Regions from separate parts of the Paenibacillus sp. FSL K6-1330 genome, predicted to be linked through region 1. Evidence: a T-box and tRNA genes for the amino acid it is inferred to sense, from the RefSeq annotation. Region 1 holds a T-box; the other holds one or more tRNA genes.

Region 1 (3,417 bases):
GGTCGGACCTATCGATAAATTGAGCGTTGTCATCGCGGTCATTCTGGCCTTTGTCTTTCTTGGAGAAAAGATATCCTGGATTAACGCAGCCGGCGTTGCACTCATTGCTGTTGGCGCTCTTCTTGTTGCCGTCAAATAATGTTCTACATAAAACCGCTGCTCAGCGGCTTTTTGTCCGCTCCTTTATTGATAAAACCTATCAACATTATCACATTTATATATTTCTAATTATAAGGTGAACATGTCACAATGAGGATAATTCATGGGTGAAGGAGTGTTGTTATGTCAAAGCAAGTATGGAAAGCTTACGATTATGATCGGCAGTTATCGTTTGTCTCGGCTTATGGAAAAGGAGTGGCAGAACTTCTTGCGCCTCAACCCGGAGAAAGGATTCTTGATCTCGGCTGCGGAACCGGTGATTTGGCTTATGAAATCTCCGCTTCGGGTGCTCATGTAACCGGCATGGATGATTCGGCCGAGATGATGGAGCGCGCCAAAAGCAAATATCCTGAATTGACGTTTATGACCGGAGACGGACAGAACTTCGAAACCGAAACGCCGTATGATGCTGTCTTCTCGAATGCCGCCCTACACTGGATGAAGGATGCTGCTGGTGTGGTACGCTCCGTCTATGGCGCACTCAAGCCCGGTGGTCGATTCGTTGCAGAGTTTGGAGGCAAGGGGAATATCGACGGAATTTACCAAGCCTTGAAAACAGTGTTCGCCGATCATTATGGAATTGATGCCGACAGCCGGAATCCGTGGTATTTTCCCAGCTTGGGCCAGTATGCGACCTTGCTTGAATCCCAAGGGTTCCGCGTGCATATCGCCCATCACTTTGACCGTCCTACGAAGCTGCCTGAGGGCAAGGATGGCGTGAAGTATTGGCTGCTGCATTTTGGCGATCGTTTCTTCACTGGATTCTCGGCTGATGAGAAGGACGAAGCCATTGCCCGCATCAGCCAAGCTGCCCAAGCGACACTCTGGCATGAGGATGCGTTTTATGGAGATTACAGGCGCCTGCGTGTCTTTGCAGAGAAGGTTTAGTCATTTTAGGGTTGATTTTCTAAATAGAATGGTTAATAATATGAAAAACTTGAACATGTGATTTTCGTTGATTGGGAGAGTAACTGCACTTGACTTTAGTCCAAGCGAGCCGGGAGGGTGGAAACCGGTACAAAGTCGGCCGTGAAGCGGACCCAGGAGATGGTCTTCCGAAGTGAAATACTGTAGGAAGCCCCGGCTTACACCGTTATCGTATAAAGGTGGTTAAACCCTTCGGTTTAACAACAAGAGTGGTACCGCGAGCACAAGTCCTCGTCTCTTTAAGAGATGAGGGCTTTTTTGATTTTTCTGACGTGTTTTTTCAAAAAGGGGGATTTAATTTGTTAAGTCATTTGATTACTTCAAGCCTTCAACAAGCTGTAAACCAGGTGTGTGAAGCTTTGGGCTCCAAACTGCCGGATTCCACTCCAATCCGCATTGAGCAGCCTGCCAGCATGGAGCATGGGGACTATGCCACCAATATTGCGATGCAGCTTGCGAAGCTGCTTCGTAAGGCTCCGCTGCACATTGCCGAGCTGATTCAAGCCGAGCTTGAGCAGGACGCGTCGTACAAACAACTGGTCTATTCCACGGAGATTGTAGCCCCAGGCTTTATGAATCTGCGTATCGATTGGGAATATTGGGCCGGGCACCACTTTGAACTGCCTCCGGCAGCTAACGAGAAGATTGTCATTGAGCACACTTCCATTAATCCGAACAAATCCGCCCATATCGGCCATCTAAGAAACTCCTGTATCGGAGATACGCTGGTCAGGTTGATGAGGAAGCTTGGTTACGAGGTAGAGGTTCATAATTATATCGACGACCTTGGCAATCAACTGGCAGATACGGTGGTTGGGATGCTCCACACGCCGCTATCGAAGGAACATGCCCGGTTCGGCGATTACTGCTGGGACGTGTACTCAAGTACCAATAAAGCCTATGAAAGGGAGCCTGGGCTGGTTCAGCATCGGACTGAGGTTCTGCACGCACTGGAAGAGGGCAACCAGAATTTATCCTGGATCGGACTGCTCGTTGCCGAGAGAATCGTCAAAGAGCATCTTGAAGAAATGAAGCAGTTCGGCATTGACTATGATCTGCTTGTGTGGGAGAGCAGCATTGTCAGAGAGGGATTTTGGTCGTCCGCTTTCGAACTGTTGAAGAATACGCCGCTCTTCCATCAGGAAACCGAGGGTAAACTTGCAGGCTGCTGGGTGCTCAAGCAAACAGGAACGGAAGCCGTGGACGATCCGGAGTCAGACCACAGTATGGATAAAGTGCTCGTCCGCTCCAATGGCATTCTGACTTACACGGCCAAAGACATCGCCTACCACTTGTGGAAATACGGTGTGCTCTCCAATGATTTTGTATACAAAAAATTCACGGATGAGGTGTGGACGACGAGTACCCATGGCGAGCAGCTCTCTTTCGGCAAAGCAGACATGGTCATCAACGTCATCGATTACAGACAGCAGTACCCGCAGGCGATGGTGAAGCAGGCACTGGAAAGCTTGGGATTCCATAAAGAGGCCGACAAGCTCCGTCATGTCAGCTACGGTGTTGTTTCGTTAAGCCCTTCTGCGGCTGCGGACCTCGGAATCGATACTACCGATGGGAAAGCGTCCTATGCGATGTCCGGACGTCAGGGAATCGGAATTAAAATCACCGAGCTTATCCACCAAGTAGCCAAGGTCATCGAAGATACCCGTTCCGATAAAAACGGTTTGTCCAGTCATACGATCGCAGCCGCCTCCATCCGTTACTACCTGCTTCGCTTTGCACTGCAAACCGAGGTGGTGTTCGATCTGAAGCAGGCCACTGAAATATCAGGAAATACGGGGGTATACCTGCTCTATTCCTACGCGCGTGCACTCAGCGTGCTCAATAAAGCTCAAGAAGCCGGTGTTGCGCCGTCTGTGCCTGCTCGGTTCCCTGCTATGGAAAAAGCGGAGCATGCTCTGCTTCGCCATATCAGTACCTGGCATGATACCCTATACGCCGCCGGGCGGGATCTATCCCCAAGCGCCATCTGCAACTTTACTTATGAGCTGTGCTCTTTGTTCAACAATTTTTATTCGGCATGCCCTATTCTAAAATCGGCGGATGAAGTGCTCCAATTCCGTGTATGGCTCACTTCCTTATTCAAGAACATCCTTGGCGAAGCGCTGGAAGTGCTGGGACTGCCCACGCCAAGCCGGATGTAAATCTCCCTCTGAAGAAATTAACGAATCATGCTGTATTTAAAAAAAGCCACCGTACTAGTCTTGTTGAACAAGTACGGTGGCTATCTTATATATTATTGCAATCCTCTGACGGTCAGTCTGACCTGGACACCATCTGCAGTTGGCTCTTCCTGCAGGGTCCAGTTGACAG
Region 2 (3,417 bases), 1.7 Mb from region 1:
GAACACGATGAAAAAAGAAGGGGGCTACCTCGGCGGATTTGAGGGCGTGCCTGCGGATGCTGATTTTTATGTGAAGGATAATGCTGCGATGCTGTACTTCCAGCTTTATGAGTACACCGCGTATGCCTATGGATTCCCGGAATTTGAGCTGAACCTGAAAGAGTGGAAGTAAGAATATACGGTAAGCGGTTTGTGTAAACTGCAATCATTTATTTTCATACTATAGCTTGTCTAGAAACATTATGTTGTCCTGATGTAACGCTGTGCTGGAACCATTGGCGGAAAATCCCTTGATCACGAAGGAGTGGAGCGCATACTCCCGCTTCCTATGATCAGGGGATTTTCGCGTTTATCGAGAGGCTTGCCTCGATGACAATTTGCATGTTTTGTACATTTTGCACACTGCTTCTGCACGGTGCGTGGCTTTCCTTTATTCCCCTCCTTTCAAGGTAAGGCAGGCCTTTTAGGAGGGGCGCCTTACCGTCTTTAGGTTTTATTGAAAAAGTTGTCCCCTCCAGTGAGAGTATCCCCGGAGGAGCAACGCGTTCGCCTTTGAAATCGGGAAACAACCTATCCATTCATTCCAGTTTCCTGATTTCAACAGCGACCGAAGGGGATACTCTCACTCTCCCGAATTGAAGTTTTCAATAAATCCCCTTCAGAGAATAAGAAAGGGCAGGCACCAGATAACGGCGCCTGCCCTTTACTTCATTTCTTTTATAAGCCTTGCGGCGGTGTATTCTCTAATACTTGATCGATCAGGCCATATTCTTTGGCTTCGTCGGCCGTCATGAAGTAGTCGCGATCGGTATCCTTCTCGATGCGCTCCAGCGGTTGGCCAGTGCGATCAGACAGGATGCGGTTCAGCTTGTCACGCATTTTGAGAATGCGGCGAGCACGGATCTCAATATCCGTAGCTTGACCCTGTGCGCCGCCGAGCGGCTGGTGAATCATAATCTCGCTGTTAGGCAGACCGTAACGTTTGCCTTTAGCGCCTGCGTTGAGCAGGAATGCACCCATAGAAGCAGCCATGCCGACACAGATCGTCGAAACGTCCGGCTTAATGAACTGCATCGTATCGAATATCGCCATACCTGCGGTAATGGAACCGCCAGGACTGTTGATGTAAAGATGAATATCCTTCTCAGGATCCTCAGCCGACAAGAACAGCATTTGGGCAATGATGGAATTGGCGACCACGTCATTTACGTCGGAGCCGAGGAAGATAATGCGGTCTTTCAGCAATCTGGAATAGATGTCGTACGCCCGCTCACCGCGGTTGCTTTGTTCAACGACCATAGGTATAAAACTCACGTGGAAAACCTCCTCTTAAGTACCTCATATAAATACTGTTACCGTATTACCCACATGATAAACAATTTAAATCAAAAAGTCAAAGATAGTCAAACTATTGGGTAAAAAAAAGAGCCGTCATGGGCACTTTAGGGTAATCAGTATAGAGAATAAAGATAAAATGGCGCGCCCGCGAGGAATCGAACCTCGATCTCAGGCTCCGGAGGCCTACGTCATATCCATTGGACCACGGGCGCATAAGAAAAATGTCTATCGACGTACATTCAAAGAAGACAGACCGCGTTTAGCGGTAGTTTTTCTTGCGATATCAGGAAGCTGACTCCGCGAAGTTTATACTTTCTGATATCTAAAAAATTAGCAACGAAGTTGATTATACCGCATCTATTTCAAAAATACAATAGCAGACAAAACTTTGTTCCTATTATATAGACAAGCCTGTAGTTGGTCATAATGAATAAGAATGCTTGGGGTAGAGAAATATACTTTCGGACACTTGCAACCGGCAGGATTATTGGTTAGAATAAGGGTGGGACTTAAAAAGTTCAACTGGGACATTTTACGACCAGGTAGAGGAGAGCCGAGACGAAGTTTGCAGGAGTGGAATGCATGCGTAACCTATTAGAAATACAAGAGCAGCTTCTGCCGGATCTGATGGAAATTCTTAAACGAAGATATTCCATCCTTCATCAGATCAAGCTGTCCGGAATTGTTGGCCGAAGAACATTGGCTTCATCACTCTCGATGACCGAGCGTGTCCTCAGAGCAGAGACTGATCTTCTGAAAGCGCAGGGGCTAATCGAGATTGAAACGCTTGGCATGCGGATCAGCAGCTCAGGGATATGCTTGCTGGAGGAACTCGAACCGGTTATGAATGAGTTATTCGGACTGGTTGAACTGGAAGAGAAGATTCGTCAGGCTTACGGGCTTCGTAAAGTGGTCATTATTCCCGGTGACAGTGAGTTATCTCCGGAAGTCAAACGCGAGCTTGGCCGTGCCGGAGCAAGAACGCTGCTAAGCTTTGTAAAGGATGGAGATACGATCGCCGTAACAGGCGGCTCCACGCTCGCCGAAGTAGCAGAGCAGATGTCCTCTTTACCTGGTGGCGAACCGCTGACAAGCACTTGGTTTGTGCCTGCCCGGGGCGGTCTCGGGGAGAGTGTCGAGATTCAAGCGAACACCATTGCCTCCAAGATGGCAAAGCGTGTGGGGGCTGAGTACCGATTACTTCATGTACCAGATCTGCTAGGCGAAGATGCCTACCAGTCTTTGGTGCAAGATCAGCATATCCAGGAAATTGTGGATGTGATCAGGCGCTGCCGAGTCATTATTCACGGCATCGGAGATGCCATGGAAATGGCAAGAAGGCGGAAGCTGGATGAAAACTCTATTCAGAACTTGCAGGCAGATGGCGCGATTGCGGAATCCTTTGGCTACTACTTTAGTGAAGATGGTGAAGTTGTCCACAAAATGCTTACCCTTGGGCTTCGGCTTGAGGATATTATGCAGACAGAGACGATCATCGGCATTGCTGGAGGGCAAGGCAAGGGCAAGGCGATTCACGCGGTGCTAAAATTCGGACATGAGGATATTCTCGTTACCGATGAAGCAGCTGCACTGGAAGTCGAGAAGGAGATTGACGCCGGTATTTGAATCCACGGGCGTACAACTGATTTTTCATTATTGTTGTCTTGATTGGCTTAACGGCCAATCTTGAATATATAAATTTTACAAATATGGAGGGAACTACTCATGGTTAAAGTAGGTATTAACGGTTTTGGACGTATTGGACGTAACGTGTTCCGCGCTGCGCTGAACAACAGCGAAGTTGAAATCGTGGCAATCAACGATTTGACGGACGTAAAAACGCTGGCACACCTTTTGAAATATGACACAACTCACGGAAGACTTAATGCAACAGTTGAAGCTAAAGAAGGCGCACTCGTTGTAAACGGCCGTGAAGTGAAAGTATTCGCTGAGCGTAACCCAGAAGCATTGCCTTGGGCTGAGTATGGCGTTGAAATCGTTGTAGAATCCACTGGTATTTTCACAGCGAAAGACAAAGCTTCCGCTCACTTGAAAGGCGGCGCTAAGAAAGTTATCATC

Evidence for each region. A T-box is a leader RNA that pairs with one kind of tRNA and senses whether it is charged. The one in region 1 lies ahead of argS (arginine--tRNA ligase), so its partner is inferred to be a tRNA-Arg.
Region 2: it encodes a tRNA-Arg, which carries the amino acid that the T-box ahead of argS (arginine--tRNA ligase) is inferred to sense. The anticodon was not compared.

Annotation. Positions count from the first base shown of each region.
Region 1 is NZ_CP150269.1:1,931,949-1,935,365, reverse strand. Features, by position in the region: gene NYE54_RS08550 (EamA family transporter) at 1-139, shown strand, start outside; gene NYE54_RS08545 (class I SAM-dependent methyltransferase) at 283-1,047, shown strand; T-box leader at 1,106-1,328, shown strand; gene argS (arginine--tRNA ligase) at 1,386-3,248, shown strand; gene NYE54_RS08535 (hypothetical protein) at 3,341-3,417, opposite strand, start outside.
Region 2 is NZ_CP150269.1:227,905-231,321, forward strand. Features, by position in the region: gene NYE54_RS01120 (DUF4163 domain-containing protein) at 1-172, shown strand, start outside; gene NYE54_RS01125 (hypothetical protein) at 333-578, opposite strand; gene clpP (ATP-dependent Clp endopeptidase proteolytic subunit ClpP) at 718-1,314, opposite strand; tRNA gene NYE54_RS01135 (tRNA-Arg) at 1,476-1,550, opposite strand; gene NYE54_RS01140 (sugar-binding domain-containing protein) at 1,921-2,964, shown strand; gene gap (type I glyceraldehyde-3-phosphate dehydrogenase) at 3,064-3,417, shown strand, end outside.